One region of the Pseudomonas sp. PB3P13 genome, then DNA from elsewhere that is predicted to be linked to it. Evidence: riboswitches for the same ligand, from Rfam matches in the RefSeq annotation. Region 1 holds a riboswitch; each other region holds the start of a gene.

The links. Region 1 has a riboswitch for cobalamin ahead of cobW (cobalamin biosynthesis protein CobW). Riboswitches for the same ligand answer to the same signal wherever they lie in the genome.
Region 2: another riboswitch for cobalamin. It lies ahead of cobO (cob(I)yrinic acid a,c-diamide adenosyltransferase); the one in region 1 lies ahead of cobW (cobalamin biosynthesis protein CobW).
Region 3: another riboswitch for cobalamin. It lies ahead of ACYZT1_RS15555 (ABC transporter substrate-binding protein); the one in region 1 lies ahead of cobW (cobalamin biosynthesis protein CobW).

What each region holds. Positions count from the first base shown of each region.
Region 1 covers NZ_CM142702.1:2,871,366-2,875,734, reverse strand. Annotated here, with positions in the region: gene cobN (cobaltochelatase subunit CobN) at 1-1,731, opposite strand, end outside; gene cobW (cobalamin biosynthesis protein CobW) at 1,735-2,796, opposite strand; cobalamin riboswitch at 2,895-3,108, opposite strand; cobalamin riboswitch at 3,377-3,602, shown strand; gene ACYZT1_RS13315 (CbtB domain-containing protein) at 3,722-3,916, shown strand; gene ACYZT1_RS13310 (CbtA family protein) at 3,928-4,369, shown strand, end outside.
Region 2 covers NZ_CM142702.1:3,685,171-3,689,539, reverse strand. Annotated here, with positions in the region: gene ACYZT1_RS16985 (PQQ-dependent sugar dehydrogenase) at 1-1,305, opposite strand, end outside; gene ACYZT1_RS16980 (hypothetical protein) at 1,374-1,958, opposite strand; cobalamin riboswitch at 2,114-2,328, shown strand; gene cobO (cob(I)yrinic acid a,c-diamide adenosyltransferase) at 2,409-3,020, shown strand; gene ACYZT1_RS16970 (cobyrinate a,c-diamide synthase) at 3,017-4,369, shown strand, end outside.
Region 3 covers NZ_CM142702.1:3,368,330-3,372,698, reverse strand. Annotated here, with positions in the region: gene ACYZT1_RS15560 (FecCD family ABC transporter permease) at 1-124, opposite strand, end outside; gene ACYZT1_RS15555 (ABC transporter substrate-binding protein) at 121-1,137, opposite strand; cobalamin riboswitch at 1,257-1,450, opposite strand; partial or broken gene ACYZT1_RS15550 (chorismate mutase) at 1,514-1,633, opposite strand; gene ACYZT1_RS15545 (GlxA family transcriptional regulator) at 1,772-2,755, shown strand; gene ACYZT1_RS15540 (amidase) at 2,797-4,369, opposite strand, start outside.

The DNA of each region.
Region 1 (4,369 bases):
CCCGAGCAACGCGTCCGGCCAGCAGTTGTGCGAAAGCCCGACGCCCTTGCCCGGCAGCCATTCCAGGTTGCCGTGTTTGCCGACATGGATCACCGCGTGGGCGCCGAAGGTGTGGCGCAGCCAGAAATAGAACGCCAGATAACCGTGCGGCGGCACCAGCTCGGGGTCGTGATACACCGCACTTGGGTCCACCTGATAACCCCGCGCCGGCTGAATACCGACAAAGGTCAGCCCCAGGCGCAAACCGGCGATCATCATGCGCCCGCCCCGGCACATCGGATCATTGCCCGGCGGCCCCCAGCGTTCGACCACGGCTTGGCGATTGACCGCCGGCAAGGCGTCAAACATCTGCTGGTATTCGTCCAGTGAGAGGCTTTGATGACAAGGACGCTGATCAAGGCTGTCGAGGTCATTACTGACGCCGCCGAGCAATTGCCGGATCAATGCAGTGCCGCTGTCTGGCAATTCGGCCGGCAGTGGATAACCTTGCTGATGCAACGCCCGCAGGATGTTCAGCGCCGCCGCCGGCGTATCGAGACCAACACCGTTGCCGATGCGCCCGTCGCGGGTCGGGTAATTGGCGAGGATCAACGCGATGCGTTTTTCAGCGTTGGGCACGCGCGCCAGATCAACCCAGCGCCGGGCCAGCTCTGCAACAAAATCCATGCGCTCGGGCTGGGCTCGATAGCACACCACATCCGACTGACTGCGCTCGCTGCGCCACGCCAGGTCCTTGAAGCTGATCGGACGGCTGATGATTCGTCCGTCCAGTTCCGGCAGCGCGATGTGCATCGCCAGGTCCCGAGGCCCGAGGCCCTGTTCGCTGGCACGCCAACCGGCTTCATTGTCCTGCGCGCAAATCGCCTGAATCACCGGAACATTACGGCGAAACGGCCGCAGGTGCGGTGCTTCCGGGCTGGATTGGGCAAATCCGGTGGTGTTGAGAATGACACTGGCGTCGACTTCATCGAGCCAGTCTTCGACCACTGTCAGGCAGCCGGATTCTTTCAGACTGGCGACGGCGATTGGCAATGGGTTCAGGCCGGCCGTTTGCAGACGCTGACAAAAAATATCGATGAACGCCGTGTTCGCCGCCTGCAAATGCGAGCGGTAAAACAACACGGCCGCCACCGCTTGATCGGGCCGCCATTGCGCTTGCCAGTCACTCAGGTTCGCCGGGCTTTTTTGCGGATGATAGATCGCGGTGCGCGGCAGGGTTTGTGGCTCGGCCCAAGCGTAATCGCGACCAAGCCAACTGCTCGCCAGGCAATGGAAGAAATCCAGAGCATTGGTCATGCCGCCCTGACGCAAGAACTGCCAGAGCCGATCGCGATCTGGCCCACTCACGGTGCTCAGGTCGCTGAGCTCCGGGTCCGGGCGATCATCGCCGGGCACCAGAATCAGCTGCACGCCGCGCGCGGCCAGCCCTACCAGTCGTTCGATGCCGTAGCGCCAGTAACCGATGCCGCCATGCAGGGAAATCAGAATGACCTTGGCGTGGCGCAGCACTTGATCGACATACAGATCGACTGACGCATGATTCTGCACCTGCATCGGATTGGCCAGGCGCACGCTCGGGTAATCATCGGGCAATTGCCGCGCCGCTTCCGCGAGCAACGCAAGGCTGGAGTCACCGCTGCACAGGATCACCAGTTCGGCGGGCGTCTGGCCAAGGTCGGCTATGTTGTCATCCGAGACAAAGCCGCCGGGTTGGGTCCTGAGCAGGTGCATGGCTTAAACGCTGAGCGCAGCGCGCAGTTGCGCTTCAAGCAAGGCGGCGTCGAGTTCCTGACCGATCAGCACCAGGCGCGTGGTGCGCACTTCGTCGGCGCCCCACTGGCGGTCGAAATGCTTGTCGAACCGCGTGCCCACGCCCTGAATCAGCAAGCGCATCGGTTTGTTCGCAATCGCCGCAAAGCCTTTCACGCGCAGGATGCCGTGTTTGACCACCAGTTGCGTCAGCGCATCCAGCAGCAGGCTTTCGTCGGCTTGCGGCAGTTCGATCGAGATGGAGTCGAAGGCGTCGTGATCGTGATCGTCTTCGCCTACATGGTGATGATCGTGATGGCTGTGGCGGCTGTCGATGTGCTCCTCAGAACCGGCGCCGAGGCCGATCAGTACGTCCAGTGGCACGCGGCCGCTGCTGGCTTCGATGACTTTGACGGCGGGCGGCAATTCTTCGGCAACTTCCAGGCGCACGCGGGCGAGGTCTTGAGGGCTGATCAGGTCGGCCTTGTTGAGGATGACCAGGTCGGCGCTCGCCAGTTGATCAGCGAACAATTCATGCAGCGGCGATTCGTGGTCCAGATTAGGGTCGAGTTTGCGCTGGGCATCGACTTGATCCGGGAACGCCGCGAAAGTACCGGCGGCCACGGCCGGGCTGTCGACCACGGTGATTACCGCGTCCACCGTGCAGGCGCTACGGATTTCCGGCCACTGGAACGCTTGCACCAAGGGTTTGGGCAGGGCCAGACCGGAGGTCTCGATGAGGATGTGGTCAAGGTCGCCGCGACGGGCGACCAGCTCCCGCATGACCGGGAAGAATTCTTCCTGAACGGTGCAGCACAGGCAGCCGTTGGCCAGTTCATAGACACGGCCGTTGGCTTCTTCTTCGGTGCAGCCGATGGAACATTGCTTGAGGATTTCGCCATCAATGCCCAGTTCGCCAAACTCGTTGACGATCACCGCAATGCGGCGGCCATGGGCGTTGTCGAGCATGTGCCGCAGCAAGGTGGTTTTGCCCGAGCCGAGGAAACCGGTGACGATGGTGACGGGAAGTTTGGCCAGTGTTTTCATCGGATGCCCTAACGCAAGGTGGCGGGCATACGGGACGACAATCGCAGCGACGCACGCGCGCGGAAGAGTTCGCCACCGGATCACCCCGCCCGGTTGTAGTGAGAATCTGTATCGAGGCAGGTCTCCTGGCTGACGGTGTGCCGGGCGTTGGGCCCAGCGTTCGCTGCGCCTTCCCGCGGATCCGTTGGACAGGACCTGCAGTGGCGTGGCAGCAAACAGCACCGTTCACAGTTGCGGGGGCAGCCGCGGCATTGACCGCGTTCCCTTCTTAGCTTCGGCAGCCGCCGAAGAACCTCGAACACGCAAGGCTACGCATGGTCTTGGGGCGGGTCAATGTTCGGGAGTGGTCGCCGACGATTGTGGTCAGGGGACTTGCCTGTATTGAAGGGCTTGCCTGTGATGAGGATTTTCCTGTGGCGAGGGGGCTTGCCCCCGTTCGGCGGCGAAGCCGTCGTCAGACCTGCTTGCGCGGTATGTCTGGAAGAATGATGGGGTCGCTTCGCAACCCAACGGGGGCAAGCCCCCTCGCCACAAAGATGAGAACCCATGCCAATTGACGCCCAACCCCCGCCCATGCTCTCCTACACGCCTAGTTACGGGTGCCCTTACAGGGTGAAACGGGAAACCGGTGAATCATGTGCTTTACTCAGAGCCATGTCAGTCCGGTGCTGCCCCCGCAACGGTAAGCGAGCGAAGCGTCAAATCCACTGTGCCGGATAGTCGGCATGGGAAGGTGATGCTTGCAGGTTCCGGTTGACGCCAAACCCCTCGTGAGCCCGGAGACCGGCCCGCAGCACACGGTGAGCATCACGCTCGCCGAATGACAAACCCGCGGTGGGCGGGCGCTGTTCGAGCCTCTGCGTGCCTGATTCGCGGGGTTTTTCATGCGCTCCATTCACCCGCTGACAGCCCAGAGGGATGCGCCATGTCGATCATCAGCAGCACCGGCAGCACTGCCGGGAAAAGCACCACCACAACCCTGACCCAACGCCTGGCCGCTGCCCTTTGCGCATCGATCCTTGGCATCTCTCTGGTGTATTTCGCCGGTTTCTCGCACATCCAGGCCGTGCACAACGCCGCCCACGATACCCGCCACAGCGCTGCCTTTCCGTGCCATTGAGACCTGCTGACATGATCAAGCGTATTGCGCAAACCGCAGGTTTTTCCGGACTGCTGGCGGCCCTGTTGCTGACTCTTCTGCAAAGTTTCTGGGTTTCGCCACTGATTACCCAGGCCGAGACGTACGAAAAATCCGAACCGGCTGCTGTTGAATTGCACGAACACACTGCCGGTGCTGCCGCACACACTCACGACGCCCAAGCCTGGGAACCGGAAGACGGCTGGCAGCGCGTGCTGTCCACCACCGGTGGCAACCTGGTGGTCGCTGTCGGTTTCGCGTTGATGCTCGCCGGTCTTTATACCCTGCGCGCGCCAACCCAAACCGCCCAGGGTCTGCTCTGGGGGCTGGCCGGTTATGCCACCTTCGTGCTCGCGCCGACCCTGGGCCTGCCACCGGAATTGCCGGGCACGGCCGCAGCCGATCTGGCCCAGCGCCAGGTCTGGTGGATCGGCA
Region 2 (4,369 bases), 810 kb from region 1:
CGCCGACACCCGCCACACCTTGTTACCCACATCATCCGCGACCAGCAGCCCGCCCTGCTGATCAATCACTACGCCCACCGGCCGGCCCATGGCCTTTTCCTCGTCATTGAGGAAGCCCGTCAGCACATCGATCGGTTGTCCAGTCGGTTTACCCCCGCCGAACGGCACGAATATCACTTTGTAGCCACTGTGCGGCTTGCGGTTCCACGAGCCATGCTGGCCGATGAAAGCGCCTTCCTTGAACTGCGCCGGCAGCGAATTGCCTTCAGCAAACGTCAAACCCAGCGACGCCGTGTGCGGGCCAACCGCATAGTCCGGGGCGATCGCTTTGGCCACCAGGTCCGGATTTTGCGGTGTCACACGCACATCCACATGCTGGCCGTAATAGCTGTAAGGCCAGCCGTAGAATCCGCCGTCTTTCACCGAGGTGATGTAGTCCGGAACCAGGTCGCTGCCGATTTCGTCCCGTTCGTTGACCGCCGTCCACAATGCGCCGCTTTGTGGCTCCCACGCCAGGCCATTCGGGTTACGAATGCCCGAAGCGAAAATCCGATGGTTGCCCGTGGCGCGATCGACTTCCCAAATCGCCGCACGACCTTCCTCCTGATCCATGCCGTTCTCGCCGACGTTGCTGTTGGAGCCCACGGTCACGTACAACTTGCTGCCATCCTTGCTGGCGATGACATTCTTGGTCCAGTGATGATTCAGGGTGCCGCCCGGCAAGTCGACGACTTTGATTGGCTGCGACTTGATCGCCGTTTCGCCAGCCTGGTAATGGAACCGCAGCAAGCGATCCGTGTCCGCGACGTACAAGTCCGTACCGACCAGCGTCATGCCAAAAGGTGAATTGAGGTTTTCCAAAAACACCGTGTGGGTTTCGGCAACGCCATCGTGATCGGCATCGCGCAGCAGTGAGATTCGGTTGGGACTGGGCACGCCGGCACCGGCGCGTCCCATGACTTTCTCGGTGATCCAGCCCTTGATGCCTTTGCTGTCGTCAGGCTTGGGCGGTGCATTGGTTTCGGCCACCAGCACGTCACCGTTGGGCAGCACGTAGAGCCAGCGCGGGTGATCCAGGCCTTCGGCAAACGCCGCCACTTGTGTTCCGGCTGCCGGGACGGGCTTGGCACCTGCGGGCCAGCCGATCGCTGGAGCGATGTTCACCGTCGGTATCAACGTCTTGTTCGGTTCCGGCAATTTCGGTGACGGGCCAGTGCCGTCGGACACCTGCAAGGTAGAAGTTTCACCACAGGCCGCGAGCCCTCCGGCGAGTGCGATGACGAGAGCGAGCTGGGGCTTGCGCATGCTGATCTTCCCTATGAATGCAGTGACCTGATCAATAGAGAAGCGCAAACCCGCGATGGTTCAACCGATCAGCCTCGCGCTTCCTTGAGCAACAGCGCAATGCCGGGGTGATAGTTGCCGGCCTCGTTGTGCAACTTGCGGTAGGCGTAGGGGAAATACCAGGCGACGGCGCAGGTGTGTTCTTTTTGCAAATCGTCGAGCATGTCCTGGAGTTCTTCCGGGGTGGCGCTGTGCTGGGATTTTTGCGGTGCGACGAAAAGACAGCCGAGTTTCAGGTCGCTGGCGTAGCTGATTTTCCTTGCGTCGCTGGTGATATCGGCCAGTGCCTGCGTCAGGTTCAGGCTGTTGACCTTAGGCCAGCGTTGTGACGCTTGAAGGTAGGCGCGCTCTTCGCCCGTGGCGATCAGCAAGTCGGCGCGAGCGTTGCGCTCACCTTCTTCGTGCTGTTTACGGGTGGGTGTTTGCTGCAGCGTGACCATTTCCGCCATCCACGCAGCAGCTGAAAGCACGCTGAGGTTGGCTTTTTCGTCATGCCAGTACGGCGTGTCGTTATCGCCGCGCACGGCGTTGAAACGGTCGATGCAATCGAACCAGCGTTCGAGCGCCGGGCGCAGGAATTCCAGTTTTGGATTGCTGATGATCATGCCTTGCATGTGGCTCACCCTTGTTATTGTAATGGGGTAGATGTGGCTCTTTGATATCACTGCTTGAAGTGTGGCACAAGATCGGCGACAGCAGATGGGCCGGGGGCAGTTTTTTAGCCCGTTGCCTCCCGGCTTCAATTGACGCTCCACCCCCAACCCTCTAACCTTCGCCGCTTGTTTCAGGTGCTCTGTGGCCATGGCCGACGGAGTGAAACAGGGAAACCGGTGAGTGCGCTGCACAATCCCGGCGCTGCCCCCGCAACGGTAAATGAGTGAACACTGCGTCTTGAGCCACTGTGTCGAAACCGGCATGGGAAGGCGCGCAGTCTGGCAAACGCCGCTCATGAGCCCGGAGACCGGCCTGATTCATCCAGCGGCATCACGGTGGGCGATGCCAGGCTTTTTGCCGTCTATTCTTGTGCCTGCCCGCCGTTATCCAGTCTCAACGGAGAGCTCCCCATGACCGATTCCCCTGATCGTGACGAACGTCATCTGGCGCGCATGTTGCGCAAAAAAGCCGTGATCGACGAACGCATCGCCAACTCCCCGAACGAATGCGGCTTGCTGCTGGTATTGACCGGCAATGGCAAAGGCAAAAGCAGTTCGGCGTTCGGCATGCTCGCCCGGTCGATGGGTCACGGCATGCAATGCGGCGTGGTGCAGTTCATCAAGGGGCGCAACAGCACGGGCGAAGAATTGTTCTTTCGGCGCTTCCCGGAGCAGGTGCGGTTTCATGTGATGGGCGAGGGCTTCACCTGGGAAACCCAGGACCGCCAGCGTGACATCGCCGCTGCCGAAGCCGCGTGGGAAGTCTCTCGCCAACTGCTGCGCGATCCGTCGATTGGCCTGGTGGTGCTCGATGAATTGAACATCGCGCTGAAGCACGGTTACCTCGATCTCGATCAAGTCCTCAGCGACCTGCAAGCACGGCCGCCGATGCAGCACGTGGTGGTCACCGGTCGTGGCGCCAAACCGGAGATGATTGAACTGGCCGACACCGTGACCGAAATGGGCATGATCAAGCATGCTTTCCAGGCCGGGATCAAAGCGCAGAAGGGCGTCGAGCTGTGAATCAGCCACGTCATTGCCCGGCGGTACTGATTGCCGCGCCGGCCTCCGGTCAGGGCAAGACCACCGTCACCGCCGCGCTGGCCCGATTGCACCGTCATCAGGGGCGCAAGGTTCGCGTGTTCAAATGCGGCCCGGACTTTCTCGACCCGATGATTCTCGAACGTGCCAGCGGTGCGCCGGTGTATCAACTGGACCTGTGGATGGTCGGTGAGCAGGACAGTCGTCGGCTGTTGTGGGAAGCCGCCGCCGAAGCCGACCTGATTCTGATCGAAGGGGTCATGGGGCTGTTTGACGGTACGCCGTCCAGCGCCGACCTGGCGCGGCACTTCGGTGTGCCGGTACTCGCGGTTATTGACGGTACGGCTATGGCGCAGACATTCGGTGCCCTGGCGCTGGGCCTGGCGAAATATCAGCCGGACTTGCCGTTCGCCGGCGTCCTGGCCAATCGCGTCGGCACCCTGCGCCACGCGCAGTTGCTCGAAGGCAGCCTGACCGAAGGTTTGCGCTGGTACGGCGCGTTGTCCCGGGAGACAGGGATCGAATTGCCCAGTCGCCATCTCGGTCTGGTCCAGGCCAGCGAATTGAACGATCTGGATGCGCGCCTCGATGCGGCCGCCAACGCATTGGCCAGCAGTTGCGAAGTCGCGCTGCCACCGGCGGTGAAATTCGCTGCGCCAGACGTCATCGCTGTCGAGCCCTTACTGACCGGCGTGCGGATTGCGGTTGCGCATGACGAAGCGTTTGCATTCACCTACGGCGCGAGCCTGGATGTACTCCGGGCCATGGGCGCCCAGTTGCTGTTTTTCTCGCCGATCCGCGATGCGCATCTGCCCGAAGCGGACAGCCTCTATCTGCCCGGCGGTTATCCGGAATTGCACCACCTGGCGTTGTCGCAGAACACTCCGATGCTCGAAGCGATTCGCGCCCATCATGCGGCTGAGAAACCGTTGCTGGCCGAATGTGGCGGCATGCTCTACCTGCTCGATTCGCTGACCGATGTCGAAGGCACTCGGGCTGAATTGGTCGGGTTGCTGCGCGGCGATGCGGTGATGCAGAAACGCTTGGCGGCACTCGCGCTGCAAGCGGTTGAGCTGCCGGAAGGCGTGCTGCGTGGCCACACCTATCATCACTCGCTGACCACCACCGAACTTGAGCCGATCGCTCGCGGGCGGAGCCCCAATGGCGGGCGCGGGGCGGAAGCGGTGTATCGGCAGGGGCGGATGACGGCCTCTTACGTGCACTTCTATTTCCCGTCGAATCCTTCAGCGGTTGCCGCGTTGTTCGCGCCTGACCTTGAGGCGGCTGTCGCGCGCAAGCTCGCTTCCACAGGGGAGCACGGTTCCAATGTG
Region 3 (4,369 bases), 500 kb from region 1:
TGTTCGCGAGCACCTGAAACACCACGCCCGGTTCAATGACGGTTTCACCAATGGCCACGCCGGCAATAACGGCCGTCAGTAAGGTCAGCGCCGCGAGGGCTGTGCGAATCAGCATAGCGGTCATTGCCCCAGGTTGTAGCCGTGGATGGCCGTCGCCAGGGTTTCCAGACCGTCGAACAGGCGCACGCTGGCCTGCATGGCCATCGCATCGAGAATGATGATGCGGTTGTTTTTCACCGCGTCCATGTTGCGGGTCACTGGATCGCTGCGCAGGAATTCGAGTTTTTTCAGGTGGTCGTCGGCAGGGAAGCGACGGCGGTCCATCCGCGCGATCACCAGAAAGGTCGGGTTAGCCTTGGCAATGGTTTCCCAGCCCACCGTCGGCCATTCTTCGTCGGACGTCACCACGTTGCGCACACCCAGGGTGTTGAGCATGAACTCGGGAATGCCCTTGTGGCCGGCGACGTAAGGGTCGATGTCGAGGCTGGCGCTGGAGAACCAGAACAGGGCGCTGGTGTGGCGCAAATCCTTGTTCTGCGCGGCGGTCGCCACCGACTTTGCCAAGCTGGCCTTGAGCCCGGCGACCAGTTGCTGACCGCGCGCCTGCACGTCAAACACCTGAGCCAGCTGGTTGATGCTTTTGTAGAGGCTGTCGACCCGGAACGCTTCGAGCCGCGTGCCGTCGGCGCCGACCAGATTGTCCTTGGCTTCGCAATCGGAAGGCATCAGGTAGGTCGCAATGTTCATCTCATGAAACTGCTCACGGGTGCCGACCGCGCCTTGTGGCCCGACCATCCATTCCAGCTCCACGGCAACCAGTTGCGGTCGCTTGCCGATCACTGCCTCGAAGCTCGGCTCGTTATCGGCCAGACGTTCGATGCCCTCGTTGACGGGTTGATATCGGGCCAACACATTGTTGAACCACAGCGACGTACCGACCACCTTGTCACTCAGGCCCAGGGCGTAGAGCATTTCGGTGCCGGCCTGGCCGATGGTCACGGCGCGGCTTGGCGCCTGGGTAAAGGTCAGCGTGCTGCCGCAGTTTTCAACCGTCAGGGGATACTGAGTCGGGGCTGCATGGGCGAGGGTGGAAAATCCCAAGGCAGTGACGAGGGTGGCAAGGCGCGACAGCCGCATGACGCAATCTCCGGTGACCGTACAGGGAGCAGGGTACGGACTGGAAACACATCGTTGATCGCTGCCGTTGTAGCTCAAACACCGGGCGCAAGGATGTCCTTCCCGGACACCCCGCCGGTTAGTGATTTGCTTGGCCGGCAGGTTTCCTGACTGATGCGTCGTCGCCTGGCTCCAGCCTTCCCGGGAATCATCCCAGTGGCAGTTCAGGAGCAGGCTCGGCATCTACAGTTGCGGGGGCAGTTCCGTTTGATGCCTGGCAAGGCACCTCGGATTCCCTATTAATCCCGTTGGGGAACCGGCAGCAGGCATGGTAGTCGATCAAGCGCCGCAATGGTCCGGAATTTTCTGGTGGTGGCACGATATCGAAGGCATGGCGTCAGCGGCCGATGGTGCACAGCTCGCCGGACGCACGGATCAGTGCCTGACCGTGCAACTGATCCTTGATCAGCGCCGCCCGGGTCTTGCCCAGCCAGTGCGGACAATCCGGGTCATTGCGGGCGTCATGAACCAGGATTGATATATTTGTCGGAGATCTACGGTTAGCATGGCGTTTCAGCCGCGTGCCTGAAGCCAGGTCCGTCAATGTAGCCGAGTGAGTCGCACCTTGATTGAAAGACGTCAATTTAGCGGTGGCATGAAGGGCAAAAACCTCCGCTATCTGAATGAACATTCTGCCGAGCCGGGCCGCATGACCCGGACCGGGTTCCTGCTGCTGGAGCATTTCTCGCTGCCCGCATTCACTCAGGCGCTGGACACCATTGTCACGGCCAATCTGCTGCGCCCGGGGCTGTTCTCATCACGCACCTTCGGCCTGCATGACCGGGAGGTCATCAGCGACCTCGGTCTGGTGATCCGCCCCGACGGGCGCGTCGATACGGCTGCGATCCATGCATTGGATCTGCTGGTGATCTGCGGCGGCTACCGAACCGAACTGAACGCGAGCGACGAGCTCAATCAGTTGATACGTGCGGCCGCCGAACAGGGCGTGATCCTGGCGGGCCTGTGGAACGGCGCGTGGTTTCTCGGCAGCGCGGGTGTACTCGATGGCTATCGCTGTGCGATTCATCCCGAGCATCGTCCGGCACTGGCGGAAATTTCCAGATCCACGCACGTGACCAGCGAACCTTATGTGATCGACCGGGACCGGTTAACCGCATCCAGCCCTTCGGGGGCTTTCCACATGGCGCTCGACTGGATCAAAGGCTTGCACGACAAGGCGCTGGTCGAAGGAATCGAGGATATTCTCGCGTTTGAGGAATCGCGTTATCGGCGCATCAAACCGACGGAAAATGTGTGCGTCAGTGCACCGCTGCGTGAAGTGGTGAAGCTGATGGACGCCAACCTTGAAGAGCCGCTGGAGCTGGAGCAACTTGCGGTGTACGCCGGCCGTTCACGTCGCCAGCTGGAGCGCTTGTTCAAGGAACAACTGGGCACCACGCCGCAGCGCTATTACATGGAGCTGCGCATCACCGAGGCGCGACGTTTGCTGCAGCACACGGACCTGTCCCAGGTGGACGTGCTGGTGGCCTGCGGCTTTGTGTCGCCCAGCCACTTCAGCAAATGCTACAGCGCCTATTTTGGTTATCGACCGTCCAGGGAAAAACGCCTGGTCAAGTAGCCCTGCGCAATCGGGACTGAAGACTCCAGTCCCGATTTTTTTCAACGGTCTGACAGCGGCGGGGTGCGCGGCGGGATCAGGCGTTTGGTGCCTGTCGATTCAAACGCCGAGGCGAAGCGCAACAGGTTGGAGTCGTCGTAGGCGCGCCCGGCGAATGTCAGCCCGACCGGCATGCCGATGTCCGCCATCACCCCCATTGGCACCGTCACTGTCGGCACGCCGAGATGACGGATGGCGAGGTTGCCGTTGGCGACCCATACACCGTTACTCCAGGCGATGTCGGCCGACGCCGGCTCGATATCGGCGTTCGCCGGTGCCACGTCCGCCACTGTCGGGAACAGCACCGCATCCAGATCCAGTTTGTCCATCCAGTCTTCAAGGTCGATGCGACGGGTTTGCTCGAGCCCGCGCAAGCCGTCCGCCACCGTGCTGATTTCATTCCACGGCGTGATGCCGCGTTCGGCCATGCGCACGTATTCGTCCATGCCGGCGACCAGGTCGCCTTCCCGGTTGGGCAGGGTGCCGGGATCGTGGGGGAAAATCAGCGGGCCGTCGACGTCCACCAGGCGGTTAAGCTGGGGATCACCGTTGGCTTGCAGGAAATCGTCGAAGGCCCAGGCAGTCAGGTCCCACAACTCATGGTGCAGAAATTCCTTGGACACAAGGCCCCGGGTGAACACCGTCGGTGCGCCCGGACGATCGCCTTCGCAATTGGAGACCAGCGGGAAGTCGACGTCGATTACTTCCGCGCCGGCGGCTTCGAGTGCCTGTCGGGCCTCTTGCCAGAGTGCGATCACCGAAGGCCGGGTGTTGATGCGCTGGCCCGTAGGCCCGCCGATACCCGGGGCCTGCGCGGTGCCTGCTTCGGGGTCTGCGTTGATGTACATCCGGGGAATGCCGAAACGTTTTCCGGCCAATGCGGCGCAATCGGCCGCCAGCTGCGGATAAGCAGCGGGGCGCACCGAGGCGACGCTCGGAATCGGCACCCAGGGTTGCAAGCGCCACAAATCGCCGCGGGTGTCGGGGTCTTCCGCCACCACCACGTCGAGCACCTCCAGCAGGTCGGCCATGGTTCTGGCGAACGGTACAACCACGTCCATCGTTGGCGTCAACGGCCAGTTGCCGCGCACCGAGATCACCCCGCGTGACGGCGTATAGGCGCACAAGCCATTGTTCGACGCCGGCCCGCGACCGCTCGACCAGGTTTCTTCGGCCAGGCCAAATGCAGCGAAACTGGCCGCTGTCGCCGTGCCTGCACCATTGGAGGACCCCGACGCAAAGGGCGCGGTGAGGTAGTCACCGTTATACGGGCTCTCCGCCCGGCCATAGACGCCACGTTGCATGCCGCCGTTAGCCATTGGCGGCATGTTGGTCTTGCCCAGGCAGATTGCCCCGGCGCCGCGCAGCCGTTCGATGGTAAACGCGTCGCGATGTGCAACCAGCTTGACGAAGGCCGGGCTGCCCGACGCAGCGGTCAGCCCTTTCACCAGGTAGCTGTCCTTGGCCGTGTAAGGAATACCATCGAGCGGGCCGAGTGTTTCGCCCTTGGCCCTGCGTGCGTCGGATGCGCGCGCCTCTTCCAGCGCCTGAGGGTTTTGGACCACGACTGCGTTC